DNA from 2 places in the Streptomyces bikiniensis genome. Region 2 is predicted to be linked to the other one. Evidence: riboswitches for the same ligand, from Rfam matches in the RefSeq annotation. Region 2 holds a riboswitch; the other holds the start of a gene.
What was found. A riboswitch is a leader RNA that binds a small molecule or an ion and turns the genes downstream of it on or off. The one in region 2 is predicted to bind S-adenosylmethionine.
Positions count from the first base shown of each region.

Region 1: another riboswitch for S-adenosylmethionine. It lies ahead of OO47_RS01680 (aminotransferase class V-fold PLP-dependent enzyme); the one in region 2 lies ahead of thrC (threonine synthase).

Region 1 is NZ_JNXJ01000002.1:94,708-109,623, forward strand. Features, by position in the region: gene qcrB (cytochrome bc1 complex cytochrome b subunit) at 1-113, shown strand, start outside; gene trpD (anthranilate phosphoribosyltransferase) at 240-1,304, shown strand; SAM riboswitch class IV at 1,391-1,507, shown strand; gene OO47_RS01680 (aminotransferase class V-fold PLP-dependent enzyme) at 1,717-3,135, shown strand; gene OO47_RS01685 (Lrp/AsnC family transcriptional regulator) at 3,207-3,488, opposite strand; gene OO47_RS01690 (rhomboid family intramembrane serine protease) at 3,485-4,219, opposite strand; gene OO47_RS01695 (hypothetical protein) at 4,379-4,621, shown strand; gene OO47_RS01700 (NYN domain-containing protein) at 4,655-6,019, shown strand; gene OO47_RS01705 (C40 family peptidase) at 6,275-7,324, shown strand; gene OO47_RS01710 (C40 family peptidase) at 7,519-8,568, shown strand; gene OO47_RS01715 (hypothetical protein) at 8,660-9,883, shown strand; gene OO47_RS01720 (glycosyltransferase 87 family protein) at 9,929-11,224, opposite strand; gene OO47_RS01725 (glycosyltransferase family 4 protein) at 11,310-12,452, shown strand; gene OO47_RS01730 (AMP-dependent synthetase/ligase) at 12,522-14,318, opposite strand; gene OO47_RS01735 (metallophosphoesterase family protein) at 14,634-14,916, shown strand, end outside.
Region 2 is NZ_JNXJ01000031.1:11,692-26,607, reverse strand. Features, by position in the region: gene OO47_RS23175 (carbohydrate-binding protein) at 1-574, shown strand, start outside; gene OO47_RS23170 (1-phosphofructokinase family hexose kinase) at 617-1,537, opposite strand; gene nagA (N-acetylglucosamine-6-phosphate deacetylase) at 1,661-2,815, opposite strand; gene OO47_RS23160 (ROK family protein) at 2,815-3,765, opposite strand; gene OO47_RS23155 (extracellular solute-binding protein) at 4,020-5,303, shown strand; gene OO47_RS23150 (DUF3263 domain-containing protein) at 5,316-5,603, shown strand; gene otsB (trehalose-phosphatase) at 5,717-6,559, shown strand; tRNA gene OO47_RS23140 (tRNA-Ala) at 6,620-6,693, shown strand; gene OO47_RS23135 (helix-turn-helix domain-containing protein) at 7,151-7,648, shown strand; gene OO47_RS23130 (hypothetical protein) at 7,661-8,197, opposite strand; gene OO47_RS23125 (alpha,alpha-trehalose-phosphate synthase (UDP-forming)) at 8,215-9,576, opposite strand; gene OO47_RS23120 (hypothetical protein) at 9,675-10,001, opposite strand; gene OO47_RS23115 (glucosyl-3-phosphoglycerate synthase) at 10,040-10,981, opposite strand; SAM riboswitch class I at 11,131-11,278, shown strand; gene thrC (threonine synthase) at 11,272-12,582, shown strand; gene OO47_RS23105 (MoaD/ThiS family protein) at 12,665-12,943, shown strand; gene OO47_RS23100 (cold-shock protein) at 13,356-13,559, shown strand; gene groL (chaperonin GroEL) at 13,942-14,916, shown strand, end outside.

The sequences.
Region 1 (14,916 bases), on a different contig from region 2:
TGGAGAAGCTGCGGGTCAAGCTCAACAAGGGCTACTACGGCGAGGACAACCAGATCGCCAAGCCCACCGTCGAGGAGTACAAGGAGATCCAGAGCGGCCACGGCCACCACTGATCGCCTGAACACCTGAAGTCCGCCACGGCGAGAGCCCCGTCCATCCGATGGACGGGGCTCTTTGCCGTCCCCGGGGGTCGATAGGGTGGGGCCGTATCCGTCACGCCATGATGACCAGGAGCTGCCATGAGCGCTGCGACCCCCGCTGGAGGACCTACCACGGCGGGCCGCTCCTGGCCCGTCGTCCTGGACGGTCTGCTGACCGGCCGCGACCAGAGCGCCGAGGACACCGCCTGGGCCATGGACCGCATCCTGCGCGGCGAGGCCACCGACGCGCAGATCGCCGGCTTCGCGGTCGCCCTCCGCGCCAAGGGCGAGACCGTCGAGGAGATCTCCGGACTCGTCCGGACGATGTACGAGCACGCCAACACGATCGAGGTGCCCGGCCCGTCCGTCGACATCGTCGGCACCGGCGGCGACGGCGCCAAGACCGTCAACGTCTCCACCATGTCCGCGATCGTGGTCGCCGGCACCGGTGCCAAGGTCGTCAAGCACGGCAACCGGGCGGCCTCCTCCGCCTCCGGCGCCTCCGACGTCCTGGAGAAGCTCGGCGTCAACCTGGAGCTGACCCCGCGCCGGGTCGCCGAGGTCGCCGAGGAGGCGGGCATCACCTTCTGCTTCGCGGTGAAGTTCCACCCGGCGCTGCGGCACGTCGCCGCGGCCCGCAAGGAGCTGGGCATCCGGACCACCTTCAACTTCCTCGGTCCGCTCACCAACCCGGCCCGCGTCCGGGCCCAGGCGACCGGCGTCGCCGACGCCCGGATGGCCCCGATCATGGCCGGGGTGCTCGCCGAGCGCGGCTCCTCCGCCCTGGTCTTCCGCGGCGACGACGGGCTCGACGAGCTGACCACCACGGCCACCTCGCGGGTCTGGGTGGTCCGGGACGGCTCGGTGCGGGAGGAGGCCTTCGATCCCCGGGACGTCGGCATCGACCTGGTGCCCGTGGAGGCGCTGCGCGGCGCGGACGCCTCGTACAACGCCGACGTGGCCCGCCGGCTGCTCGCGGGGGAGACCGGCCCGGTGCGGGACGCGGTGCTGCTCAACTCGGCGGCGGCCCTCACGGCCCTCGCACCGGGGGACGGCACCCTGGTGGAGCAGATCCGCGCCGGCATCGCCAAGGCCGCCGAGGCGATCGACTCCGGCGCCGCCCGCCGGGCCCTGGAGCGCTGGATCTCCGTCAGCAACGCGTAGTGTTCCGGCCTTTCGCCGTACGACCCCGGTCCAGCATGCGGACCGGGGTCTTGCGCATCGGCGCTCCTGTGGCAGGATGCTCTTCAGGTCACGAGTGACAGCGTTCTGGCCCCGGCCTGCTGTCCGGCAACCCTCCGTCCGTGGCGGGGTGCCCCGGGTGATGACCAGGCCGTAGGCAGCGAGGTCTACGGCAAGCGCGGACCCCTCGAACACCAGGGGTCCTGGTCTCTCGAGGAGCTTTTTCCGTGAGCAAGCGAATGCGATAGGGCGAGTCCGCCCCTTCTTCACCCTCGGATCCGGGGTCCCTTCCGCGTACCCCCGTGCCGTCCGAGGCCTCACCCGTACCCCGCCGTGTCCGGCCGCGTACGGGATCACCGAAGCCATTCCGCACCGCCCGCCGGGAGATACCGCCATGTCCGCACGCCCTGACGCCGTCGCCACCGCCGCTGTCGAGACCACCGTCGCCGAGACCGTCGCCACCGAGTCCGCCGACCCCTGCTGCGCCGCCCCGCTGCCCGTCCTCGGCCGGGACGTGACCGTCCCGCTCGTCACCGGCGGCGAGGTGACCTACGCGGCGCTCGACTACGCGGCCAGCGCCCCGGCCCTCCAGCGGGTCTGGGACGACGTCGCCGCGTACGCCCCGTACTACGGCAGCGTCCACCGCGGCGCCGGGTACCTCTCCCAGCTCTCCACCGACCTCTTCGAGAACAGCCGCGCCACCGTCGCCGAGTTCCTCGACTGCCGCCCCGGCGACCAGGTCGTCTTCACCCGCTCCACCACCGACTCGCTCAACCTCCTCGCCACCGCGATCCCGGCCGGCTGCGAGGTCTTCGTCTTCGAGACCGAGCACCACGCCTCCCTGCTGCCGTGGCGGGACGCCCGGGTCACCTACCTCGACGCGCCCCGGACCCCGGCCCGGGCCGTGGAGATCCTGGAGCGGGCGCTGGCCGACCGCGACCCCCACGGACCCGCCCTGGTCTGCGTCACCGGCGCCTCCAACGTCACCGGCGAGCTGTGGCCGGTCAAGGAGCTGGCCGCCGCCGCGCACGCCCACGGCGCCCGGATCGTGCTCGACGCCGCCCAGCTCGCGCCCCACCACCCGGTCTCCGTGACCGAACTCGACGTGGACTGGGTCGCCTTCTCCGGGCACAAGCTGTACGCGCCCTTCGGCTCCGGCGTCCTCGCCGGGCGCGCCGACTGGCTCCAGGATTCCCAGCCCTACCTCGCGGGCGGCGGCGCCTCCCGCAAGGTGGCGCGTCGGGCCGACGGTGGTGTGGACGTGGAGTGGCACACCACCGCGGCCCGGCACGAGGCCGGTTCCCCGAACGTCATCGGGGTCTACTCGATCGCCTCCGCCTGCAAGGCCCTCACCGAGGCCGGCTTCGACGCCCTCGTCGCCCGCGAGCAGCACCTGATCGACACCGTCCGCGCGGGCCTGGCCGAGGTCCCCGAGGTCCGGGTCCTCTCGCTCTTCGGCGACGACGCGCCGCGCGTCGGCGTCATCTCCTTCGTCGTGGAGGGCTGGAACAGCTCCCACTTCGCCGCCGCGCTCTCCGCCGAGTACGGCATCGGCGTCCGCGACGGCCTCTTCTGCGCCCACCCGCTGGTCCGCACCCTGCTCGGCAGCGACCCGCGGGACCCGGGCGAGTGCGGCGCCCCCGAGGCCGCGCCCGGCGAGCGGTCGCTCAACGCCATCCGGGTGAGCTTCGGCGCCGGTACGCCCGACGAGCACGTGGAGCGGTTCGTCCGCGCCGTGAAGGAGCTCGTCCGGGACGGCGCCCGGTGGAAGTACCGCACCGAGGACGGCCGCTGCGTCCCCGACCGCGGCTGACCGGTCACTCGTACGGGTGAAGGGGCCTCCCGACCGGGAAGCCCCTCCACCCTGTGCGCGTCTGCGGAGCCTCAGGACTCCAGACCGATGGCGAAGGCCGCCTCCAGGTCGTGCTGCGAGTACGTGCGGAACGCGACGTGCGTGTCCGTGGCCTCGACGCCCGGGATCTTGCTGATGCTGCCGGGGATCACGTCCGCGAGGTCGTCGTGGCGCGGCACCCGGACCATCGCGATCAGGTCGTACGTGCCGGTCACCGAGAAGACCTCGCTGACGCTGTCGAGTGCCGCGATCGACTCGGCGATCTCGGGGATGCGGTCCACGCTGGTCTTGATGAGCACGATCGCGGTGATCACGGCTGGCTTTCTCCCTCGGTCGCCGCGGCTGGGGCCTTCACTCTATCCCCACCCCGGTAGCGCACCCAGGCGTAGAGGAAGCCGATCGCGAAGCCCACCACGTGGGCCAGATAGGCGACGCCGGGCCCCGCGCCCGCCGCCCGCGCGGCCATCCACTGGAGCGTGAACCAGAAGACCAGCACGATCCAGGCGGGGAAGCGCAGCGGCAGGAAGAAGAGGAAGGGGAAGAGGCTGGTGACCCGGGAGCGGGGGAAGAGGAAGAGGAAGGCCCCGAGCACCCCGGAGATCGCCCCCGACGCCCCGACGAGGGTCTGCTCGCTGTGGGCGTGCGCCGCCGCGTACCCGGCGAGGGCGAGGTAGCCGGTGCCCAGGTAGAAGAGGGCGTACGCCACCCGGCCCATGCGCTCCTCGGCCATCGCGCCGAAGACGTACAGGAAGAGCATGTTCCCCAGGAGGTGGAGCCAGCTCCCGTGGACGAAGAGCGCGGTGAACGGGGTGAGCAGGGCGCGCGGCTCGCCGCTCATCAGCTCGGCGGGGACGACCCCCCAGCGGCGGAAGTACGAGCCCTGGGCCGCCAGGAGCGCGTCCCCCGTGCCGTGCGCCGGGTTCAGTCCGGAGACCGGGCTGAACAGGAAGAGGAGGCAGCAGGCGGCGATCAGCCCGTACGTCACCGCGGGCCCGCCGCGGACGCCCCGCCAGGTGCCGGTGACCGCGCTTCGCCAATCGATCATGGCCAGATCATGGCGTACCGGTGGCGAAGTGGACAGAGTGCCTCGCCGTGCCCCCGCCCGGCCGTGAGGCCGTAGGGTTGCGGACAGTACGACCGCAGTTCGACGGCGCACCGCGGCTCCCGCACCTGAGTACCACGCAACAGGAAGAAGGACGGCTCGATGACGACGGTTCCCCTGCCGACCGCCGAGACCCGCTGGCGCTGCACGCTCTGCGGCAACCTCACCCGCTTCGACGTGACCCGTTCGTCCAAGGTCGTCGAGTACGTCCATCTGGACCTCGCCGGGGAGCCGACGGTCGAGGAGCGGCAGGTGGTCAGTGAGACCATCGAGTCGGTCCGCTGCCGCTGGTGCAACGCGGTGGACCGGATCGAACTGGTGGACAGGCCGGGCGCCGCCTCCTGAGGGACGGCGCGGACGACATAGGGGTGACGGATCGTGGAGCAGCCCGCGCACGGTGGAGAGCCGGCCGGCGCGGCAGGTGACGCTGCCGAGACGCTCGACCACCCACTGCCGGAAGCCGTACGGCGGCGGGTCGTCGCGCTGGTCGCCGACGCCTTCGGCGGGCTGACCGTCGCGGAGCTGCCCGCGCCCCTGCGGCAGTACGCCCGGTTCACCGCGAGCCGGCGGGCCAAGTTCGCCGGCACCGCGATGGCCGCCGCCCTGGAGACCGACCCGCTCTTCCGGCAGCGGATCGGCGAGCGGTTCAAGCAGGGCCGGCCCGAGCTGGCCGGAGCCGTCGAGGGCGGCAACCCGCCCGCGGCCGCCGACCCCGTCGACGTGGCGGCGGCCGCCTACGTGCTGCGCCCGCCCGGCTGGGTCAAGCTGGTCGCCGCCGCCGGCGAGGAGGCCCTGCGGGCCGACGCCGAGCGGGCCGACGAGGCCGGGCGGCGCGAACTGGAGCGGCTGCGCGAGGAACTGGCCGCCGCCCGGGACCGCTCCCGGGGCGAGACCGAGCAGCTGCGGCACGACCTCGACGCGGCCCGCAGGGAGGCCGAGTCCCTCCACCGCAAGCTGCGCAGCGCGCAGAGCGACGTGAAGCGGGGCGAGGCCGCGCTGCGCAAGGCCCGGGGCGAGATCGAGGCCGTACGGGCGGAGGCGGCGGCCCAGGTGTCGGCCGCCGAGAGCGAGGGCCGGCGGCTCAAGGCCCGGCTCGGCGAGGTCGAGGCGGCCCTGGAGGCCAGTCGCAGGAGCGCCCGGGAGGGGCGCTCGGTGGAGGACATGCGGCTGCGGCTGCTGCTCGACACGGTCCTGGACGCGGCCCAGGGGCTGCGCCGCGAGCTGGCGCTGCCGCCCGTCTCGACGCACCCGGCGGACACCGTGGACGCGGTGGAGCCGGGGCGGATGTCCCCGAAGGACATCGCGACCCGGGCGCTCTCCGAGACCGACCCGGCCCTGCTCGACCAGCTCCTGTCGCTGCCGCAGACGCACCTGGTCGTCGACGGCTACAACGTCACCAAGACCGGCTATCCGACGATGCCCCTGGAGAAGCAGCGGCTGCGGCTGCTCGGCGGGCTCTCGGCCCTCGCGGCCCGCTCGGGCGCCGAGGTCACCTGCGTCTTCGACGGGGCGGAGCTGGCGGCCCCGGTGCTCCTCGCGCCGCCGCGCGGGGTGCGGGTGCTGTTCTCCAAGCCCGGTGTGACGGCGGACGAGTTGATCCGGCAACTGGTCCGGGCGGAGCCGCCGGGGCGGCCGGTCGTGGTGGTCTCCACGGACCGCGAGGTGGCCGACGGGGTCGCGAAGGCCGGGGCGCGGCCGGTCGCGTCCGCCTTGTTGCTGAAGCGGCTTTCGCGGCTCTCGTAACCCCTCGCAACTCCTGGACCTTATGCCCGGATTGTGGATGGCGGACCGTCAACCCCCCCTCACTACCCGTGTGATGTAGGTAAATAATGTGGTGCGTGAGCGAGATTTTCTCCGGTGGGATTTGAATGATCACAACTCGGTCACTAGGGTCAGGCCTCGAACCTTCGCGCGGTTGATCACCCATCCGGGGTGACGGCGGAGGAACCGCCTGCCCCTGACCGGTTGGGCGGCTCGAGGAAGAAGGAGCTCGCCTTCGTGGCGTCCCACCGTCGACCCAAGCAGCCGAGCCGCGCCCGTGTGACCGTGCTCACCGTGACCGCGGCCGCCGCCGTCGCCCTGACCGCCCAGTCCGGCGCCCAGGCGGCCCCCGCCAAGCCCAAGATCGACGAGGTCAAGTCGAAGGTCGACGCACTGCACCACGAGGCCGAGGAGGCCACGGAGCAGTACAACCAGGCCGACGAGCGCCGGGGCGAGCTGCAGAAGGAGATCGGCGAGCTCCAGGACAAGGTGGCCCGCGGACAGCAGGAGCTCAACGCCCTGCGCGACAAGATCGGTTCGGTGGCCAGCGCCCAGTACCGCTCCGGCGGCATCGACCCGGCGCTCCAGCTCTTCCTCTCCGGCGACCCGGACACCTACCTCGACAAGGCGTCCGCGATCGACCAGCTGAGTGCCCAGCAGGCCGACGTCCTCACCCAGATCCAGGCCAAGCAGCGCACCCTCGCCCAGCAGCGGGCCGAGGCCACCTCGAAGCTCGCCGACCTCGACGGCGTCCGCAAGTCCCTCGGCGAGAAGAAGCAGAAGTACCAGAGCAAGCTGGCCGAGGCCCAGAAGCTCCTCAACACCCTCACGGCCGCCGAGAAGGCCAAGCTGGAGCAGGAGGAGCGGGCCAAGGAGCAGCGCGCCAGCCGCGCCGCCGGCGAGCGCGTCGACCTGGGCAACGAAGTGCCCGCGAGCGGCCTCGGTGCCGCCGCGCTCAGCGCCGCCGCCACCCAGATCGGCAAGCCGTACGTCTCCGGCGCCGAGGGCCCCAACGCGTACGACTGCTCCGGTCTGACCCAGTGGGCCTACGGGAAGGCCGGCGCCAAGCTCAGCCGCGTCACCTACACCCAGCAGAACGACGGCACGAAGATCGGCCGCAGCCAGCTCCGGCCGGGCGACCTGGTCTTCTTCAACAGCCTGTCGCACGTGGGTCTGTACGCGGGCAACAACACGATCCTGCACGCCCCCAAGCCGGGCACCAACGTCCGCTACGAGTCCATGGACTACATGGGCACGTTCCAGTTCGGCGTCCGCATCGGCGGCTGACCCCCGCGAACCGCCGCGGCATGCCGCCCGAACGGGTGGTTCGCCGCGACGCGCACTGACGCGACGCCCCGCCGGTGACCTGTGTTCTCCGGCGGGGCGTCACTGTGCGTGCCCGGCGCCTTCGTTGGACGGAGAGTGATCAGCGGCTACTGTCTGCCGCGCCAGTCTGCGTCGAGCCGAACGGAGCGCGATCCGTGGCGTCCCACCGCCGACCCGCCCGGGTCACCGTCCTCACCGCCGCCGCCGCGGCCACCGCGGCGGCGTCCCTCGGGGCCGTCCCCGCGAACGCCGACCCCGGGGCCGGCACCGGGGCCGCCCGGACCACGGTCGACCGCCTCTTCGAGGAGGCCGAGCGGGCCACGGAGAGCTACAACGAGGCGGACGAGAAGGCGGACGCGCTGCGCCGCACGGTCGCCCGGGCCCGCGACGGCCTCGCCCGCGGCCAGGAGCGCGTCAACCGCATGCGGGGCGTCCTCGGTTCGGTCGCCGGGGCCCAGTACCGCTCCGGCGGCATCGACCCCGCCCTCGCCCTGCTGCTCTCCTCCGACCCCGACAGCTACCTCGAACGCGCCTCCGCCCTCGACCGGCTCACCGCCCGGCAGAGCGCCGCGCTCGGCGAACTCCAGCGGGAACAGCGCCGGTTGGGCCAGCAGCGGAGCGAGGCCCGCACGGCCCTGGCCGAACTGGAGCGCAGCCGGACCGAGGTCGCCCGCCACAAGCGCACCGTCGAGCGGAAGCTCGCCGAGGCCCGCCGGGTGCTCGCCTCCCTCACCGCCGAGGAGCGCGCCGACTTCGAGGAGCGCGCCTCCCGCACCGGCGGCCGCGAGGACGCCCGCGCCGGGGGTGCCGCCGCCGGGGCCGGGGAGGCGATGTCCGCCGCCGACGCCGGGCCGGTCTCCTCGCGGGTCGCCGCCGCCGTGGCCGCCGCCCGGGGCGCGGTCGGCAGGCCGTACGTGTGGGGGGCGACCGGGCCCTCCGCCTTCGACTGCTCCGGCCTGATGGTCTGGTCCTACCGCCAGGCCGGGATCAGCCTGCCGCGCACCTCCGCCGCCCAGCGGCACGCGGGCCGGCAGGTGCCGCTCTCGCAGGCGCAGCCGGGGGACCTGGTCACGTACCGGAGCGACGCCAGCCACGTGGCGATCTACGTCGGCAACGGCCAGGTCATCCACGCCCCCTACCCGGGCGCCAGGGTCCGCTACGACCCGGTGAACATGATGTCGCACGTGACGGTGACGCGGGTCTGAACCGGACCCGAGCCGGGCCGCGGCGGCGAGCCGGGGCTGAGCCGGACGGCTCGGGAGCCGCCCCCGCCGTTCGGATCGTACGATCGGAGGCGTGGCGGGTCAGGGGTACGGAGCGCGACGGCCGGCGGTCTTCTGCCTGCTGGCCCTGCTGCTCGCCCTGACGGGCCTCGTCGGCTGCGCGGAGACCGGGCCCGTCCGCACGGCCTCCCGGGAGATCCAGGCGCTCCTCGACGCACACGCCGCGGCCCTCCTCGCCCGCGACGAACAGGGCTATCGCGCCGCCCTCGACCCCGCGTACGCGCCGACCGCCCTCACCGTCTACCGCCGGCTCGCCGCGGTGCCGCTCGACGGGTGGTCGTACCGGGTCACCGGCGTCGAGCGGACCGCCCCCGACCGGGTCACCGCCCGCGCCGAGCTGGGCCACCGGCTCAGGGGCCACGACCGGCGGCCCGTCACCGGTGCCCGCGTCCTGGACCTCACCGAGCGGAACGGGCGCTGGTACGTGACCGGCGAGCGGCCCGCCGAGGGCGCGCCCCGGCAGCTGTGGGAGCAGGGCGACGTCACGGCCGTCCACGGCACCCGCTCGCTGGTCCTCGGCACCGGCCGGGACCGGGCGCGGCTCCGGGAGATCGCTGCGGCGGCCGACCGGGCGGTCCCCGCCGTCGCCGGGGCCTGGCCCGAGGACTGGGCCCGCCGGGTGGTCGTCCTCGTCCCCGGCTCCCTGGACGCCATGGGACAGCTCCTCGGGGCGCCGGGGGACTCCTACCGGGGGATAGCAGCCGTCACCACGGGCGAGAGCAGGGGCGGGAAGGACGCGTCCGCCGACCGGGTGATCGTCAACCCCGACGCGTACGGCGTCCTCGGGGACTTCGGCCGGCAGCTCGTCCTCACCCACGAGACCGTCCACGTCGCCACCCGCGCCCACACCACCCCGTCGACCCCGGTCTGGCTCTCCGAGGGCTTCGCGGACTGGGTCGCCTACCGGGACGCCGACCGCACCCCCGCCCAGGCCGCCCCCGAACTGCGCCGCGCCGTCCAGGGCGGCGAGCCGCCCGTCCGCCTCCCGGAGGACGCCGACTTCGCCTTCGGCGGGGACGCGGAGGCCCTGGCGCGGGCCTACGAGGGCGGCTGGCTGGCCTGCGAGATGGTCGCGGAGCGCTGGGGCGAGGAGAGGCTGACCGCGTTCTACCGGGCGGTGGGCGCGCACCCGGGCCGGGAGGGCGCGGTGGAGAACGCCCTCCACGACGTCCTGGACACCACCCCGGAGGAGTTCACCGAGTCCTGGCGGACGTACGTGGCGGAGCAGCTCGGATAGGACCTGTCCGGCGGATCGGGAGCGGAGGGGAGAGGGCGCCCTTTCTCAGCGGGCCGAGCGGGACGGGCGGGACGGGCCCGGCAGGGCCCCCTCGAGGTCCGGGCGGGAGGTCTGCGCGGGAACGGGCGCGGTGGTGAGGCGCGGCTCCGTGACCGTCTGCCGCCACAGGATCCGGCAGGCCAGGACGGCGGCGGCGAGCAGCAGGCCGTTGCGGGTGAAGAGCACCGCCATGCCCAGCGGATCGCTCCGCGTCACGTGCCAGAACCACACCGGGAACTCGAACTGCGTCACCGCCGTCGCCCAGACCACCAGGTGCGCGGGCCGCTCCATCCGGCTCGACCGGAAGGCCAGGCACACCGCCGCCAGGCCGATCAGCCACAGCATGTACTGCGGGGAGAGCACCCGGCTCGTCAGCGTGAAGAGCAGCACCGCCACGAAGGCCGCGTCCGCCACCGTCGAGGAGACGAACCGGCGCGCCCTGATCCGCCACAGCAGCAGCCAGCCGAAGGCGCCGACCGTCACCGCCATCGCGGCCGCCGACACCGCGGACACGTAGGGGCCGAGGAACTCCATCGAGCCGTAGTTCATCCGCACCTCGCCCTCCCAGCCGAAGTGCCGCAGCACGTGGAAGACCGTCGCGCCCAGGGACTCCACCTCGGTGCCCCGGTCCCGCTGGAAGGTGAGGAAGGAGAGCGCCCCCGGCTTCCACAGCACGCACAGCAGCAGCACCCCGGCCGCCGCGCCCGCCGCCGCCGACCAGGAGCGGAACGTCGCCCGCCCCTTCGGGGTGCCCACGAGCACCAGCGCCGGCCACACCTTCAGGACCGCCCCGAAACCGGCGAGCGCGCCCAGCACCCGGGGGCCGCGACCGGCCGCGAGGAGCCCCGCCACCGCGACGGCGGTCACCATCACGTCGTACCGGGCGTACGCGGTCGGGCCGAGCAGCGCGACGCCCGCCAGCCAGATCCAGGCGCCCCGGGAGGTCCGGCCCGCCCGGCGGCCGGTGTGCAGGAGGAGGCCGAAGACCAGCGCGTCGCAGAGCAGGGCGAGGACGAAGAAGGCGGCCGCGTAGCCGAGGAACGGCAGCAGGTCGGGGGCGAGCATCACGAACGCCGCCGCCGGCGGGTACTGCCAGGTGACGTCGTCCCGCGGGTACGTGCCGTCCCGCAGCACCTCGTACCAGCCCCGGTAGATGTTCTCGACGTCGTACGCGATGTCCGGCCCCGGCACCTCCACGACGTCGAACACGCAGAGCAGGAGGAGGACCCGGGTGAGCCCCCAGAGGCCGACCGGGAGCCACAGGCCCGCGCGTGATCCCTTCCCCGCCGCGCCCGTCGTCACGTGACTCGTCCTCGTCGGGTCGGCCCGCTCGCGCGGGGGAGTGGTGGTGCCGGGCTGGGGGTGCGATCGCGTACTGTCGGCCACGATGCACAAGACCCTGATCGTAACCAACGACTTCCCGCCGCGTCCCGGGGGAATCCAGGCCTTCCTGCACAACATGGCCCTCCGCCTGGACCCCGAACGGGTCGTGGTCTACGCCTCCACCTGGAAGCGCGGCCGCGAAGGGGCCGAGGCGACGGCCGCGTTCGACGCCGAACAGCCCTTCACCGTCGTCCGGGACCGCACCACCATGCTGCTGCCCACCCCCCGGGTCACCGCCCGCGCCACCGCGCTGCTGCGCGAACACGGCTGTGAGTCCGTGTGGTTCGGCGCCGCGGCCCCGCTCGGCCTGACGGCCCCCGCCCTGCGCCGGGCCGGCGCCCGGCGCCTGGTCGCCACCACCCACGGCCACGAGGCGGGCTGGGCCCAGCTGCCCGCCGCCCGGCAGCTGCTGCGCCGCATCGGCGAGGGCACCGACACGATCACCTACCTCGGCGAGTACACCCGCTCCCGGATCGCCTCGGCCCTCACGCCCGCCGCCGCCGACCGGATGGTCCAGCTCCCGCCCGGCGTGGACGAGAAGACCTTCCACCCCGGCTCCGGCGGCGACGAGGTCCGCGCCCGCCTCGGGCTCAGCGACCGCCCCGTCGTCGTCTGCGTCTCCCGGCTCGTCCCGCGCAAGGGCCAGGACACCCTGATCAGGGCCCTGCCGGGCATCCTGCGCCGGGTCCCGGACGCCGTCCTCCTGATCGTCGGCGGCGGCCCGTACGAGAAGGACCTGCGGCGCCTGGCCGCCGAGACGGGCGTGGCCGGATCCGTACGCTTCACCGGCGCCGTCCCCTGGGCCGAACTGCCCGCCCACTACGGGGCCGGCGACGTCTTCGCCATGCCCTGCCGCACCCGGCGCGGCGGCCTCGACGTCGAGGGCCTCGGCATCGTCTACCTGGAGGCCTCCGCCACCGGACTGCCCGTCGTCGCCGGCGACTCCGGCGGCGCCCCCGACGCCGTCCTCGACGGCGAGACCGGCTGGGTCGTGCGCGGAGAATCCCCCGAGGAGACCGCCGACCGCGTCGCCACCCTCCTCCTCGACCCCGGACTCCGCGCCCGCATGGGCGAGCGGGGCCGGGCCTGGGTGGAGGAGAAGTGGCGCTGGGACCTCCTCGCGGAACGGCTGCGCGAACTGCTCTGAGCGGTACGGACGTGAGGAGGGCCCCGGGTCGATCGCCCGGGGCCCTCCTCACGTACGCGTGCTCCGGGCTCAGCCCCGGTAGATCGCCTCGATCTCGTCCGCGAAGTCCTTCGCCACCACGTTCCGCTTCAGCTTCAGGGACGGGGTGATGTGCCCCGCCTCCTCCGTGAACTGGGCGGGCAGCACACGGAACCTGCGGACCGACTCCGCCTTGGACACCGCGGCGTTGCCGTCGTCGACCGCCCGCTGGACCTCCGCCAGGAGCTCCGGGTCGTCGCGCAGGGACGCCGCCGTCGCACCGGCCGGCTTGCCGTGCTCGGACGCCCAGCGGCCGAGGAACTCCTCGTCCAGGGTGACGAGCGCGCCCACGAACGGACGCCCGTCGCCGACCACCATGCACTCCGCGACCAGCGCGTGCGCCCGGATCCGGTCCTCGATGACCGCCGGGGCGACGTTCTTGCCGCCCGCCGTCACCAGGATCTCCTTCTTCCGGCCGGTGATCGCCAGGTAGCCGTCCTCGTCGAGCGTGCCGATGTCGCCCGTGTGGAACCAGCCGTCCGCGAGCGCCTCGGCCGTCGCCGCCTCGTTGTTCCAGTACCGCGAGAAGATGTGCTCACCGTGCAGCAGCACCTCGCCGTCGTCGGCGATCCGCACCACCGAGCCCGGCAGCGGCTGCCCGACCGTGCCGATCTTCTGCCGGTCCCACGGGTTGAACGCGGTCGCCGCGCACGACTCCGTCAGGCCGTACCCCTCCAGGACGGTGAAGCCGATGCCCCGGAAGAAGTGGCCCAGCCGCTCGCCCAGCGGCGCGCCGCCCGAGATCGCGTGCTCGCCGCGCCCGCCGAGGACCGCCCGCAGCTTGCCGTAGACCAGCTTGTCGAAGACCTTGTGCTTCAGCCGCAGGCCGAAGGACGGGCCCTGCGGGGTGCCGAGCGCCCGGCTGTACGCGATGGCCGTCTGCGCGGCCCGGTCGAAGATCTTGCCCTTGCCGTCGGCCTGCGCCTTCGCCCGCGCCGCGTTGTAGACCTTCTCGAAGACCCGGGGCACGCCCAGGATCAGCGTCGGCCGGAACGAGGCCAGCTCGTCCGTGAGGTTCTTGATGTCCGGGACGCAGCCCAGCCGGATCGGCGCCATCACGGACGCCACCTCGACGAGCCGCCCGAAGACGTGCGCGGCCGGCAGGAACAGCAGGACCGAGCACTCGCCGGTACGGAAGAGGGGCTTCAGGCGCTCCACCACGTTGCCGCACTCGGCGAAGAAGGCCCGGTGGGTCAGGACGCAGCCCTTGGGGCGGCCCGTGGTGCCCGAGGTGTAGACGATCGTCGCCGGGTCGTCCGCGTTCGCCGCCGACATGCGCGCGTCGAGCAGCTCGTCGGAGACCCCGGCGCCCTCGGCGGTGAGGCGCGCGACGGCGTCGCCCTCGATCCGCCACACGTTCTTCAGCTCCGGCAGCTCCGCCCGCACCGAGGCCACCGACTCCTCGTGCGCCGCGCTCTCCACCAGGACGGCGCTCGCGCCCGAGTCGCCCAGGATCCACTGGATCTGCTCCGGCGAGCTGGTCTCGTACACCGGCACGGTCACGCCGCCCGCGCTCCAGATCGCGAAGTCGAGGAGCACCCACTCGTAGCGCGTGCGGGAGAGCAGCGCGACCCGGTCGCCCGGCTCCACCCCCGCGGCGATCAGGCCCTTGGCGGCCCCGCGGACCTCGGCGAGGAACGCGGTGGCGGTGACGTCCGTCCAGACGCCGTCGACCTTGCGCCCCATCACGGCGACGTCTGGGTGCTGGGAGGCGTTGCGGCGGATGAGATCCGTCAGGTTGCCGTCCGTGGGGACCTCGTACAGGGCCGGAAGGCTGAACTCGCGCAAGACTGCTGCTCCTCATCGGGCGCCGGCGCCACGGCTCTGTGTGATGCACCGGTCGGTCCATGTTCGGTCAGGTGCTCAGTGGGGGTGAGCACGACTGGACCGCCCGGACGTTACCCATCAGTACATGGTTCCCGATAGGGGGTCCCGGCCAGATGTTCCGTGCATCACACACGCATGGCGGTGCTCCGTGAACAGTAGTCCACCCGTTTCCCGACGCGGAAGTAACCGCAGGTAGGGGGGTTGGGAGCCGGTCCGGGGACCGATTCCCGGACCGGACCCCGGGGCGCCCCCTAAGGTGGCCCCATGCGAGTCCATGTGGTCAGTGACGTGCACGGCAACGCCGGAGACCTCGCCCGGGCGGGGGAGGGCGCCGACGCCCTGATATGCCTCGGGGACCTGGTCCTCTTCCTCGACTACGCCGACCACAGCCGGGGCATCTTCCCCGACCTCTTCGGCACCGAGAACGCCCACCTGATCGTCGGGCTGCGCACCGCCCGCCGCTTCGACGAGGCCCGCGACCTGGCCCGCCGCCTCTGGGCCGAGCTGGGCATCGACCGCACCACCGCCATCGAGGCCGCCGTGCGCCGCCAGTACGCCG
Region 2 (14,916 bases):
CGGCATCGCGGCGGCGGTGATCACCAACATGAACAAGGACACCCCGGACGACAAGGCGGGCGGCACCACGCCCACGCCGACGGCGTCCTCCCAGCCGTCGGAGACCCCGAGCAGCGAGCCGAGCTCGGCGAAGCCGACTCCGACCGACCTGCCGAGGCAGGACGCGGCCACCCTCCAGCTCGGCGGCCCGGCCAAGCTCGACACGGCCGTGAAGGGCGCGAAGGGCCCGGGCGGCGCCTACGTGGTCTTCAACGGCCAGGGCGGCTCCGCGAGCTGGACCGTGGACGTGCCGAGCACCGGGGACTACACCCTCCGGATCGTGTACAGCGTGCCCGGCAAGGACGCCAAGACCTCGCTGACGGTCAACGGCGAGAAGCCCCGCGAGATCAACATGGCCAACTGGGCGAAGGCTCCCGAGGGCGAGTGGGAGAAGGGGTGGACCTACACCTACTCCTACGTGAAGCTCAAGCAGGGCACGAGCAACTCGCTCAAGATCTCCTGCGAGCCGGGCGACTCCTGCGACGCGATCCTGGACCAGGTCTACCTGGAGGCCGGACAGACCGGAAAGCGCTGACGCGCGAGGTCACGAGTTCCTGAGTTCTTCCGGGAGGAGGCCCTACGGGGTCTCCTCCGTCGTTTTCACCCGCCCCAGCAGCTCCTCGTACGCCCCCGCGTCGAACTCCCCCGCCACCGGGGAGAGGACCGTCGCCGCCGAGAGGGCGACCGCGCGGACCAGGCGGTCCGGCCAGGGGACGCCGTCGACCAGGCCCGAGAGCAGGCCGGCGACGGCCGAGTCGCCCGCGCCCGTCGGGTTGCCCTTGACGGGGGCCGGCGGGGTCGCGCGCCACAGGCCCTCGGGGGTGGCGGCGAGCAGGCCCTCGGGACCGAGCGAGGAGACCACCGCGTGGGCCCCCCGGCGGCGCGCGTCCAGGGTGGCCCGGCGGGGCTCGCGGGCGCCGGTGAGCTGGGCCAGCTCGTCCGCGTTCGGCTTGACCAGGTCGGGGCGGGCCGCGATGCCCCGCCGCAGCGGCTCGCCGCTGGTGTCGAGGAGGACGGGCACGGCGGCGGCGCGCGCGAGCCGGACGAGCTCCGCGTACGCGCCGACGTGGATGCCCGGCGGGAGGCTGCCGCACAGGGCGACGGCGGCGGCGCCGTCGAGGAGCGAGGCGAACCGGGCCCGGAAGGCGTCCCACTCGGCGGCGGTGACGGTCGGCCCCGGCTCGTTGAGCTGGGTGGTGTCCCCGTCGGCGGCGTCGACGACCGCGACCGTGCGGCGGGTGGACCCGGCCGTCTCGACCAGCTCGTCCCGGACCGGGGTCGCCGCGAGCCCGTCCCGCAGGACGGCCCCGGTGGCGCCGCCCGCGAAGCCGGTGGCGACGGTCTCGTACCCGAGGGCGGCGAGGACCCGGGCGACGTTGAGCCCCTTGCCGCCGGGGCGCTCGATCACCTGGGTGACCCGGTGGGAGGCGCGCGGGGTGAGGGCGGGGACCCGGTAGGTCAGGTCCAGCGCCGTGTTGAGGGTGACCGTCACGATCACCTGTCCACCCCCCGTACTCCCTGTGAAGACCCGTGGAACGTACGTTCCGACGGCCCCTGATCATGCCAAAGGAAAGGCGGCAGGCCCAGACCCCGGCCCGCCGCCCTTCCGCATGACTCCTGATCAGACGGCCGCCGCGAGCGCCGGTTCGACGACCCAGGCGCCCTTGCGCATGACGCCCTTGAGGGTGAAGTCCGCGTCGAGGACGACGATGTCGGCGTCCTTGCCGGGCTCCAGGGAGCCGACCCGGTCGTACAGGCCGAGGAGGCGGGCCGGGTTGGCGGAGATGGCCTGGACGACCGACTCGACGGGCAGGCCGTCGACGGTGACGGAACGCTTGAAGGCGCGGTCCAGGGTGAGGGTGGAGCCGGCGATGGAGCCGCCCTCCACGAGCCGGGCGACGCTGTCCTTCACCTCGACCTCCAGGGGGCCGAGCATGTAGCGGCCGTCGCCGAAGCCGGCGGCGTCCATGGCGTCGGTGATGAGGGCGACGCGCCCGGGGCCCGCGTGGTGGAAGGCCAGCTCCAGGGCGGCGGGGTGCAGGTGGGTGCCGTCGTTGATGAGCTCGACGGTGATCCGCTCGTCCTCCAGGAGGGCGGCGATCGGGCCGGGGGCGCGGTGGCCGAGGGCGGGCATCGCGTTGTAGAGGTGGGTGGCGACGGTGGCGCCCGCGTCGATGGCGGCGACGGTCTGCTCGTACGTGGCGTCGGTGTGGCCGATGGCGGCGATCACGCCGTGTTCGGCGAGGAGGCGCACGGAGTCCAGGCCGCCGGGCAGCTCGGTGGCGAGGGTGACCATCTTGGCGTGCCCGTGCGCGGCGTCGACCAGCTTGCGGACCTCGGCCGGGTCCGGGTAGCGCAGCAGCGTCTCGTCGTGGGCGCCCTTGCGGCAGGGGGAGATGAACGGGCCCTCGAAGTGGATGCCGGCGATCTCGCCCTGCTCGGCCAGCTCGGAGAGGAGCCCGGCCCGTTCGGTGAGGAAGTCCATCTCGCCGGTGACGAGGGAGGCCACGGTGGTGGTGGTGCCGTGCAGGCGGTGGGTCCGGACGCCCTGGAGGACCTCCTCGGCGGTGCCGGAGGTGAAGGACGCGCCGCCGCCGCCGTGGTTGTGCGTGTCCACGAAGCCGGGGACGAGCCAGTGGCCGGTCAGGTCGATGCGCTCGGCGTCCTCCGGCGCGCTGCCGGCGATGAGGCCGCCGTCGACGATCACGCGTCCGTTCTCGACGATCCCGGTCGGCAGCACGACGTGTGCGCCGGTGAGAACCTTGTGATCTGCCATCAGGCGGAAACCTCCGAGTCGGTGGGGCGCTGGGCGGCGAGCAGGTCCCAGGCGAGGAGGCCCGCGCCCAGGCAACCGGCGGTGTCCCCGAGGGCCGCCGGGACGATGGCGGGCAGCTTCTGGAACGTGACTCGCTCTTCCACCGCGGCCCGAAGTGGTGTGAACAAGGTTTCCCCGGCTTCGGCGAGACCGCCACCGATGATGAGCGTGCGGGGGTCCAGCAGGGTGAGCGCGGTGACCAGGCCGTCCGCGAGGGCGTCGACGGCGTCCTGCCAGACCCGTACGGCGATGGGGTCGCCGGAGTCGACGGCCTTGGCGCAGTCGGCGGCGTCGGCCTCCGGGTCGCCGCCGGCCTCGGCCCAGGCGAAGGAGACGGCGGAGGCGGAGGCGTACCGCTCCAGGCAGCCGCGCTGGCCGCAGCCACAGGCGGTGCCGCCGGGGCGCACGACGATGTGGCCGATCTCGCCGGCGTAGCCGTGGGCGCCGGCCTCGATGCGGTCGCCGATGCCGATGGCGCCGGCGATGCCGGTGCCGAGGGGCACGAAGAGGAAGCGGTCGGCGCCGTTGCCCGCGCCGATGCGGCCCTCGGCGAGGCCGCCGGTGCGCACGTCGTGGCCGAGGGCGACGGGGATGCCGTCGAGGCGGCGGCTGAGGAGTTCGCGCATGGGAACGTCGCGCCAGCCGAGGTTGGCGGCGTAGACGGCGATGCCGTTGTCGGCGTCGACGATTCCGGGGACGGCGACTCCGGCGGCCGCGGCGGGCTCTCCGTACCGCTCCTGGCCGAGGAGGCGGAGGTCCTCCGCGAAGCCGAGGATCGTCTCGACCACGGCCTCGGGGCCCCGGTCGCGCCCGGTGGCGCGGCGGGCCTCGTGGAGCAGGGTGCCGTCCGCCCCGACGAGGGCGGCCTTCATGCCGGTGCCGCCCACATCCAGGGCGATGACGTGTTTCACGTGGAACAGTCTGGCGCGCGGAGGGGCAAAAGGTCTAGTCCACTGCCGAGGATTGTTGCGTGCGGATACAAATTCGATTCCCGGAGCGCGGGCCCGTCCCCCGCCTCCCCGGGGCGTCCGATCCGCGGCATTTCGGAAAGGGTGTTGCGGAAGTGATATCCGAGTGGTGTAGACCTTATGGCGGGTGCGGGGCAGACTTGCGGCCCTGACGAGAGCAAACGTGCAGCTCAGTGCAGCTCAACGACGAGCAAAAGGTGGATGAAGCCGTGGAGCGGCGACGATTTCTTGGACTGACCGCGGCCGCCGCGGCCCTCGGCCTGACCATGACGGTCTCCGGCTGCGGTTCCCTGGGCGGCGACTCCGGCGACGTGACCCTGAAGCTGGTCGCCGCCGAGTACGACCTGACCGGCGGCGACTCCACCAAGAAGTACTGGACCGACCTCGCCGCCGCCTTCGAGGCGAAGCACCCCGGGATCAAGATCCAGGTCCAGGTCGAGTCCTGGGACGACGTCGACCGCAAGGTCGCCGAGATGGTCGAGGCCGGCCAGGCCCCCGACATCGCGCAGATCGGCGCCTACGCCGACTACGCGGCCGCCGGCCAGCTCTACTCCGCCGACGAACTCCTCTCCATACCCGTCCAGGCCAACTTCCTCCCCCGGCTCGCCGCCGCGGGCGAGCACAAGCAGACCCAGTACGGCCTGCCCTTCGTCGCCTCCACGCGCCCCCTCTTCTACAACAAGGCCCTCTTCGAGAAGGCCGGCGTCACGCCGCCCACCACCTGGAACGAGCTGGCCGCGGCCGCCGCGAAGCTCAAGAAGGAGGGCGTCCGGACCCCCTTCGCGCTGCCGCTCGGCCCCGAGGAGGCCCAGGCCGAGGCCATGATGTGGCTGCTCGCGGGCGAGGGCGGCTGGACCGACGCCAGCGACCACTACGCGGTCGACTCCGAGACCAACGTGCGCACCTTCGAGTGGCTGCGGACCAACCTCGTCGGCAAGGACCTCACCGGACCCGTCGCCCCCGGCAAGCTCAACCGCAAGGCCGCCTTCACCGCCTTCGCGAACGGCGAGGTCGGCATGCTCAACGGCCACCCCTCGCTCCTCAAGGAGGCCGCGAAGAAGGGCGTCGAGGTCGGGCAGGTCCCGCTCCCCGGCGCCGACGGCCCCTCCAAGACCTCCATGGGCGTCGCCGACTGGATCATGGGCTTCAAGCAGAACGGCCACCGCAAGGAGATCGGCGACTTCCTGAACTTCGCCTTCAACGACGAGAACGTCCTGAAGTTCGCCGGGGACAACGACCTGCTGCCGGTCACCGTCAGCGCCTCCACCCGCATGGAGACCGACCCCGAGCACGCCAACCTGCGCGTCTTCCTCAAGGTCCTCCCCGACGCGCAGCTCCCGCCGGTCGGCAAGACCTCGTGGGCCAAGGTCAGCGAGAACGTCAAGCAGAACATCGGCAAGGCCGTCACCCCGACCGGCCGCCCGGCCGAGGTCCTGGGCTCGATCGGACGCGTGGCGACGGCGGCGGAGGCTGCCGAGTAATAAGTTGGTCGTATGAGCGAGGACCGGGAAGCGACGCGTGGTGAGGACGGCGAGTCCGGGACCGCCCGGGGCCCAGCCCCCCTCACCGAGCAGGAGCGGGCCCTCCTCGCCGTCGAGCGCCGCTCCTGGCCGGGGCCCGGCGCCAAGGAGCGGGCCGTCCGCGAGGGCCTGGGCCTATCCCCGACCCGCTACTACCAGCTCCTCAACGCCCTCCTCGACGACCCGCGCGCCCTGGCCCACGACCCGGTGACGGTCAACCGCCTGCGCCGGGTCCGCGAGGAGCGGCAGCGCAGGAGGTAGGCGGGCGCGGGAGGCGGGCGGACGGCGGCGGAAAGGCCGGAAGAAGGCGGGCGGGCGCGGGCGCCGGGAGATCCGGAAGGTAGGGGACGCCCCGCGTGGGTAGGGTCGGAAGCATGGTCACCAGCCTTCCGCATCCGACCACGTCCGCCGGCCGCGACGGCCTGGCCGCGCTCCTCGCGCGGCCGCAGGAGGCCGTCGTCGCCCTCGACTTCGACGGCACGCTCGCCGACATCGTGCCCGACCCCGAATCGGCCCGCGCCCACCCCGGCGCCGTGGCCGCCCTCGCGGCCCTCGCTCCCCGGGTCGCCTCCGTCGCCGTCGTGACCGGCCGGCCCGCCGGGGTCGCCGTCCGCCACGGCGGCTTCGCCGGCGTCCCCGGTCTGGAGCGCCTGGTCGTCCTCGGCCACTACGGCGCCGAACGCTGGGACGCCACCACCGGCACGGTGCAGGCCGCCCCCGTCCCCCCGGGCGTGGCCGCCGTCCGTGCCGAGCTGCCCGGCTTCCTCGACCGGGCCGGGGCGTGGCGGGGCGTCTGGATCGAGGAGAAGGGCCGCGCGGTCGCGGTCCACACCCGCAGGGCCGCCGACCCGGAAGGCGCCTTCGAAGCGCTGAAGGGCCCCCTCACCGACCTGGCCACCGGCCACGGCCTCGTCCTGGAGCCCGGCCGGATGGTCCTGGAGCTGCGGCCCCCGGGCGTGGACAAGGGCGTGGCGCTCGCCTCGTACGCACGGGAGGCGGGTGCCGGGTCCGTGCTGTACGCGGGCGACGACCTGGGCGACCTGCCCGCCTTCGCCGCCGTGGAGAAGCTCCGTGCCGACGGCACCCCCGGCCTCCTGGTCTGCAGCGACTCCGGCGAGGTCCCGGAACTCTCCGACCGCGCCGACCTCTCGGTCCCGGGCCCGGCGGGCGTGGTGGACTTCCTGACGACGCTGGCGGAGGCGGTACGGGGGGACTGACCGGGCCCGCATATCCGGAGGCGACGGGGCGCGGGCGTCTCGTAGGATCACGGGCGGGACGGGGCTCGTAGCGCAGCGGTCGTCGCGCCTTCACCGCATGTAGGAGGACGCCGGTTCGAATCCGGCCGGCCCCGTCCCGTGAGACCCCGTCGTGACCTCGGCCGACGAAAGTCAGCCCAGGTGGCGGGAGAGCCGAAAGAGCACCCGCCACGTGTGCACGGCAACCACCCACCGACCCCGGCCACGCTTCTCCTGATGCCACGACCTCGGCCCACGGCGGCCTGCACGAGCCCGTGGCGAGGGTGGGGCACCCCCGAGGAACGGAGCGGAGCGAGTACCGCAGGGGCTCCCCGTACGGCGGGCGCGCTTGCCTACTTAAGACGGAGCGGCCGGGGTGAGCCGCTGACCTGCGCAAACAGCTGGGCCGTGTTGCGGCCCTGTAGATTGACTATGCGAAAATGAATAGAAGCCCGACTTCGTGGAGGATTAGAATGCGAAAATGAATAAGATGCCGAAGGGTTCGGCAGAAGCTATCCAGCCCTGGATGATTTCACCCAGCCACGGAGGTACCCTTTGCGCGCGGCCCGACGAGTGACCAGGATCGAGACGGTCAACCGGACCACGGGCGAGGTGCAGGACCTCACCGTGCACTCGTCGGTCAGTGCCGCGCACGGGCTCTGGTTCCGGGGAGGTGGGTACACCACGATGGGGTACGAGGCCCACAACGCCCTGGCCGAAGCGGATCTCAGCGGGGCGTGCTACAAGCTGTTCCACAAGATGTGCGCTCTCCAAAACCGCAAGGACCACGGTCTTGTCCGGGTGGAGACCCAGGCCAAGTTCGCCGAGCAGGTGGGCATGTCGCAGCCGACCGTGTCGAGGTCCCTCAAGCAGCTTGCGGAGGCGGGCTTCATCTATCCCGACGGTCGTGATTGGCGCATCCGCCCCGACTTCGTCTTCAACGGCAACGGGGCCGCTCAGGGCCGGGCCGTCCAGAGCATTCCGGCCGACGCCCCCGACCCGTACACGCGGAAGGGCGCCGGGCTGACCGTCATCGACGGTGGCGACAGCGGGGACGACGGGGACGCGTGAGCCCGGCCCCCGTCAGGCCGCGGTCCTGACCGGTCGGATCATCGCGGTGAGTACGGGCGACTCCGGGGACGGGCGGCTCGTGCCGATCGCCTCGTACCCCCAGGCCTCGTAGACCCGCCGGACCTTCCCGTCACCGGCCGACGCGTTGACCATCAGCGACACGTACGCCTCGCTGCGGCCGGCGAGGAGTGCGTCGTGGATGCGCCGTGCCAGCCCGGTTCCCCGGTGGGGGACCGTCACGCCGATCTCCTTCAGGGCCAAGGCCGGTGCACGGGTGAAGGCGGGGTCCACCTCGCCCATCCTCTTCCACCAGCGGTCCCCGCTCTCCACCGTGTTGCCGTACGCGTAACCCACCGGCCGCCCCTCGGCGTCGAACGCGAGCACCGCTTCGAATCCCGGCTCTCCGCCGTGACGCTCCAGGCGTTCGGCGAAGGTCGGCACGGCGTAGTTCGGCAGGTGCAGCAGGGGCTCGCGCACCTTCGCGTACGCCGCGATCAGGGGAGCGGTGACCTCGTGGGCGTTCGTGTAGTGGCGCAGTCCCGTGGGCACGTGGGCTCCTCCGGGTCCTACGCGGGTCCCCTCAGCGCCTCCAGCTGGTTCAGGAACCAGCGCTGCGGCGGCAGGGCCGTGGATGCCGTGGCCAGGCGTTTCGTGCGGTCGGCGCGTTCGGGGTGGGGCATCGTGAGGGCCGTGTGGAGGGCCTCGGCGGTCTCCGAGACGTCGAAGGGGTTCACCGTGAGCGCGTCCTCGCGCAGCTCCTCGTACGCGCCCGCCTCCCGGGACAGGACGAGCGCGCAGCCCTGTTCCGAGACCACCGGTATCTCCTTGGCCACCAGGTTCATGCCGTCGCGGACCGGGTTCACCAGGGCCACGTCCGCCAGGCGGTAGGCCGCCAGGGAGCGGGTGAAGTCGTCCTTCACCGAGACCAGCACCGGCGTCCAGTCCTCCGTGCCGAACTCCGCGTTGATCTCCTCCGCCAGGGCCGCCACCGAGGTCGTGTACGAGCGGTAGACCTCCAGGTCCTGGCGCGAGGGGTACGCCGACGCCAGGTGCACCACCCGGCCGCGCCACTCCGGGCGGGCGGTCAGGAGCTCCCGGTACGCCAGCAGGCCGCGCAGGATGTTCTTCGACAGCTCGGTGCGGTCCACGCGGACGATCGTCTTCCGGTCGCCGACCTCGGCCCGCAGCTCCGCCAGCCGCTCGTCCACCGCCGGCCGGTACGCGAGCGCCCGCAGCTCCTCCGCGTCGACGCCGAGCGGGTGCACCGCCACGCGCGTCCCGGTGCCCGCCACGTCCGCGCCGGCCGCGAAGGACTCGGCCCAGGCCGAGGTGTGGAAGCCCAGCTCGTCCGCGCCGAGCATCCCCCACAGCAGCTCCTCGCGGACGTCGTCCGGCAGCATCCGCAGGTACGCGGGGGACGCCCACGGCGTGTGGGTGAAGTGCGCGATCCGCAGGTCCGGGCGGAGCTCCCTGAGCTGCCCGGGGACCAGGGCCAGGTGGTAGTCCTGCACCAGGACCGCCGCCCCCTCGTCCGCCGCCCCGGCCAGCGCCTCCGCGAAGGCGCGGTTGTACGCGCGGTACGACTCCCAGCGGCGCCGGAACTCCGCGTCGTACACGGGCTCGCGCGGGATGTCGTACAGGTGGTGGTGGAGGAACCACAGCACCGAGTTCGCGATGCCGTTGTACGCGTCCGCGTACACGTCCGGGTCGATGTCCAGCATCCGGACGCCGGGCTCCCCGACCCCGCGCCGGACCGCCTCCCGGTCGCCCTCGCCGAGGGCCGCGCACACCCACACGCTGTCCTGCGAGGAGACGGCGCTCAGGCCGGAGACCAGGCCGCCGCCGCCCCTGCGGGTGTCGAGCGAGCCGTCCTCGCCGAGCACGTACGAGACGGGACCGCGGTTGGATGCCACGAGCACAGAAGCCATGTGGCGAACCTAGCCCGTCCCGTAAACGCTCAAACGTACGTATACAAGACGAGGGGGATCCGGCCACCCAGGGTCACGGGGGCCGGGCCCGGGAGGGGTCAGGGGGCGGAGTGGGCCCGCAGGGCCGCCCTCGCCACCAGGCCCGTCGCCGCAAGGGCCGCCACCAGGCCGCCGAGCAGCCAGAGGCGTTCCTCATTGCCCCGGGGGTGGGGCGGAGTGGTCGCCTTTCCCGGTGCGCCCGGTGCGCCCGGTGCGCCCGGTGCGCCCGGTGCGCCCGGCGCCGGGGACGCGTGCGCGTGGAGGGGGACGGAGGGCGGCGGCACCGGCGCCGCGCCCGCCGCCGTGGGCGCCCACGCGACCGCCGTCAGGCCCGCCGCCGCCAGCACCCTGCCCGTACGCCGTCGTCCGAAGTCCATGGAACCCATGGACAGTGAATGTATGTAAAACGGGTCATAAGCGTGCGTTACGCCACGCGGCGGCGCGCGTACTCCGCGACCTCCGCCATCGGCGGCCGCTCCTCCGTGTCCACCGCGTACGTCCGCGGCTCGAAGCCCTCCTCGCCCCGCTCGAACTGGGTCAGCCACGGCCGCACCAGATGCCCCCGCGACAGCCTCAGCTGCGCCGTCCGGTAGATCGTCGCCGCCATCCGGCCGAGCGCGTGCCCGTCCTGGTGCCGGTGCTTGCGCACCCCCACGTCCACCTGCGCGAGCCCGTCCAGGCCCACCGTGTGCAGCGCGTCCACGAGCAGCCCCAGCTCCACTCCGTAACCGACCGGGAAGGGCAGCCGCTCCAGGAGCGAGCGACGGGCCGCGTACTCGCCGCCGAGCGGCTGCACGAAGCCGGCCAGCTGCGGCCAGTGCAGGTTCAGGACCGGGCGGGCCATCAGCTCCGTCACCCGGCCCCCCTGGCCTGGGGAGTCGCCCAGCGGGCGGTCGTACATCGCCTTCACGAGGTGCACGTCGGGGTCGGTCAGGAGCGGGCCCACGATCCCCGTCACGAAGTCCGCCGAGAAGTCCCGCAGATCCGCGTCCACGAAGCACACCACGTCCCCGCTCGTCACCATCAGTGACCGCCACAGGACCTCGCCCTTGCCGGGCACGGCCGGTATCCGGGGAAGTACGTCGTCGCGCGCGACCACCCGCGCCCCGGCCGCCGCGGCGACCTCCGCCGTGCGGTCCGTGGAGCCCGAGTCGAGCACCACCAGCTCGTCCACGAGCGGCACCGCCTCCGACATCAGCTCGCGGCGGATCACGCCCACGATGTCCCCGACGGTCGCCTCCTCGTTCAGCGCCGGCAGCACCACGCTGACCGTCGTCGCACGTTTGGCGGCGAGGATCCGCTCCAGCGGCCGGTCCGCCACGGACCAGGACCGCCGGGACAGCCAGCGCTCCACCTCTTCCAGCACGTGATCTCCATCTCGCGGTTCGGACGGGCCGTCCAAGCGCCCGGGCCTTCGGTTACAGTCTTGAACAACGCGGCGACCCCCCGCACGTCGGGGTGGCAACCGCGTCGGAGCACGGGAACGAAAGTCCCGACGCCCCCACAATCGAATACCGCTCATCCAGAGGGGCAGAGGGAAACGGCCCGTTGAAGCCCCGGCAACCCTCCAGTCGGTTCGTCTCGTGATCCAGCGAGGCCCCCGGCTAGGGAAGGTGCCAAATCCGTCTCAAGGCGAAAAATTCGCCATTGAGAAAGATGAGGAGAAAGGGCCTCGCCTCCATGGCTGTACAGACCGTCGCACCCGCCACCACCGTCGACCTCGGTCCCGCGTCCGGGCTCTCCTGTCGCGAATGCGGTGAAGTCTTCGCCCTCGGCCCGATCTTCGCCTGCGAGCTGTGTTTCGGACCGCTCGAAGTCGCGTACGACCTGCCCGCCGGCGACCCCGAGGAGCTGCGCAGGCGCATCGAGGCCGGCCCCGCCAGCATCTGGCGCTACGCCCCCCTCCTGCCCGTCCCGGCCGACGTCGCCGACAAGCCGAACCTGAACCCCGGCTGGACCCCGCTCGTCAAGGCCGACAACCTCGCCCGCGAGATCGGCGTCGCCCCCGGCAGGCTCTTCGTCAAGGACGACTCCGGGAACCCGACCCACTCCTTCAAGGACCGCGTCGTCGCCCAGGCCATCGAGGCCGCCCGCGCCTTCGGCTTCACCACCCTCTCCTGCTCCTCCACCGGCAACCTGGCCGGCGCCGTCGGCGCCGCCGCCGCCCGCGCCGGCTTCCGCTCCTGCGTGTTCATCCCGCACGACCTGGAGCAGGGCAAGGTCGTCATGGCCGGCGTCTACGGCGGCGACCTCGTCGCCATCGAGGGCAACTACGACGACGTCAACCGCTTCTGCTCGGAGCTCATCGGCGACCCGCTCGGCGAGGGCTGGGGCTTCGTGAACGTCAACCTGCGCCCGTACTACGGCGAGGGCTCCAAGACGCTCGCGTACGAGATCTGCGAGCAGCTCGGCTGGGTCATCCCCGACCAGCTCGTCATCCCGATCGCCTCCGGCTCCCAGCTCACCAAGATCGACAAGGGTCTGCAGGAGCTCGTCAAGCTGGGCCTGGTCGAGGACAAGCCGTACAAGATCTTCGGCGCCCAGGCCGAGGGCTGCTCCCCGGTGTCGGCCGCCTTCAAGGCCGGCCACGACGTCGTACGGCCCCAGAAGCCGAACACGATCGCCAAGTCGCTCGCCATCGGCAACCCGGCCGACGGCCCGTACGTCCTCGACATCGCCCGCCGCACCGGCGGCGCCGTGGAGGACGTGGACGACACGCAGGTCGTGGACGCGATCAAGCTGCTCGCACGGACCGAGGGCATCTTCGCCGAGACCGCGGGCGGCGTGACCGTCGGCGTCACGCGCAAGCTGGTGGAGAACGGTCTCATCGACCCGGAACTCACCACCGTCGTCCTCAACACCGGCGACGGGCTCAAGACCCTGGACGCGGTGGCCGACACCTCTCAGGCGACCGCCACCATCCGCCCGAGCCTGGACGCGTTCCGCGACGCCGGTCTGGCCCGCTGACGCCCTCCGGCACCCGGCTCCCCAGTCTTTCCGGTTCTCCGGTCCTCCCGGCTCTCCGGCACCCCGAAAGGTTACGCACGCCATGGCCGTCAACGTCCGCATCCCCACCATCCTCCGCACCTACACCGGCGGGCAGTCCGAGGTCCAGGCCGAGGGCGCGACCCTCGCCGAGGTCATCGCGGACCTGGAGAAGAACCACGCGGGCATCGCCGCCCGCGTCCTGGACGACCAGGGCAAGCTGCGCCGCTTCGTCAACGTGTACGTGAACGACGACGACGTGCGCTTCGAGCAGGGCCTGGAGACGGCCACCCCGGCCGGCTCGGGCGTCTCGATCATCCCGGCGGTCGCCGGCGGCTGCTGAGCCGGGTTTCCCGAGCGGTACCCGTTGTCCCGTCTTTCTTGAATTGCCCCTTCCGCGGCCATAAGCGGAAGGGGCAATTCTGCATGGTTGAGCGCGGTAGAGTTGGGGAAGCCCCCTCCGCTGCTCATGTCGGGTGCATATGAGAACGCGCCCCGACCTGACAAGAAGCAGCCAAAGTGCGTATGCGTTGTGTACCTTCTGCGTCTTTTGCCGGGCCCGACTTGCCCCGTGATTCAGGGGAATCTCCCCAATCCTCCTTTCCGGGCTGCCCAGAATTCCCGTCCGAATGGCCTGTTGCAGAGGGCAGTTGGGCAGATACATTCAGCCGCGGTCGACGCGTTCCGGCGCAGGGTCTGACCCGGGGTTCGTGAAGTGCGGCCCCGCGCAAGGGCCAGTAATAGGGGAGTTAGGCATGGCTCAGGGCACCGTCAAGTGGTTCAACGCGGAGAAGGGCTACGGCTTCATCGCGGTCGACGGTGGTGCGGATGTTTTCGTCCACTACAGCGCGATCCAGATGGATGGCTACCGCAGCCTCGAAGAGGGACAGCGAGTCGAGTTCGAGATCTCGCAGGGCCAGAAGGGTCCGCAGGCGGACATGGTCAAGCTCGCCGTCTGAGCGCGGCGCGATCGGCCACCGACGCACGCCGTCGAGGGGCCCGCATCCCCGGGAGCACTTCCCGGGGGGCGGGCCCCTCGCGCGTTCCCGCTCCTCCCCGGCCCCTCGCGCTCCCGCCCGAAACCCCAGAGTCGCTTGCACCCTCCCGCCGCCCGGCCGCCACCCCTCGTCGACGTTCCTCCGGAACGGCTTGCACTCTCCTAGGGCGAGTGCTAATCATTGGCGTTAGCACTCGGAAGGTGAGAGTGCTACGAGGATCGGGCAGACGAGGCCGCCGTCCGGGTGGGGCAAGGAACCACGCGGAGCCGCGGAGGCCGTCCGTCGCGGGCGTCGGCGCGGTCCTGGAGCGTTATCCACCCCATGTCCGGGAGGACCACTTCACATGGCCAAGATCATCGCGTTCGACGAGGAGGCCCGGCGCGGTCTCGAGCGCGGCATGAACCAGCTCGCTGACGCCGTCAAGGTCACCCTCGGCCCCAAGGGCCGCAACGTCGTCCTCGAGAAGAAGTGGGGTGCCCCCACGATCACCAACGATGGTGTCTCCATCGCCAAGGAGATCGAGCTCGAGGACCCGTACGAGAAGATCGGCGCCGAGCTGGTCAAGGAAGTCGCCAAGAAGACGGACGACGTCGCCGGCGACGGCACGACCACCGCCACCGTCCTCGCCCAGGCGCTCGTCCGCGAGGGCCTCCGCAACGTCGCCGCCGGTGCCAACCCGATGGCCCTCAAGCGCGGCATCGAGAAGGCCGTCGAGGCCGTCTCCGGCGCCCTCCTCGAGCAGGCGAAGGACGTCGAGACCAAGGAGCAGATCGCCTCCACGGCCTCCATCTCCGCCGCCGACACCCAGATCGGCGAGCTCATCGCCGAGGCGATGGACAAGGTCGGCAAGGAAGGCGTCATCACCGTCGAGGAGTCCCAGACCTTCGGTCTGGAGCTGGAGCTCACCGAGGGCATGCGCTTCGACAAGGGCTACATCTCGGCGTACTTCGCCACCGACATGGAGCGCATGGAGGCGTCGCTCGACGACCCGTACCTCCTGATCGTCAACTCCAAGATCTCCTCCGTGAAGGACCTCCTCCCGCTCCTGGAGAAGGTCATGCAGTCGGGCAAGCCGCTGCTGATCATCGCCGAGGACGTCGAGGGCGAGGCCCTGTCGACCCTGGTCGTCAACAAGATCCGCGGCACCTTCAAGTCCGTCGCGGTCAAGGCCCCGGGCTTCGGCGACCGCCGCAAGGCCATGCTGAACGACATCGCCATCCTCACCGGCGGCACGGTCATCTCCGAGGAGGTCGGCCTCAAGCTGGAGAACGCGGGCCTCGACCTGCTCGGCCGCGCCCGCAAGGTCGTCATCACCAAG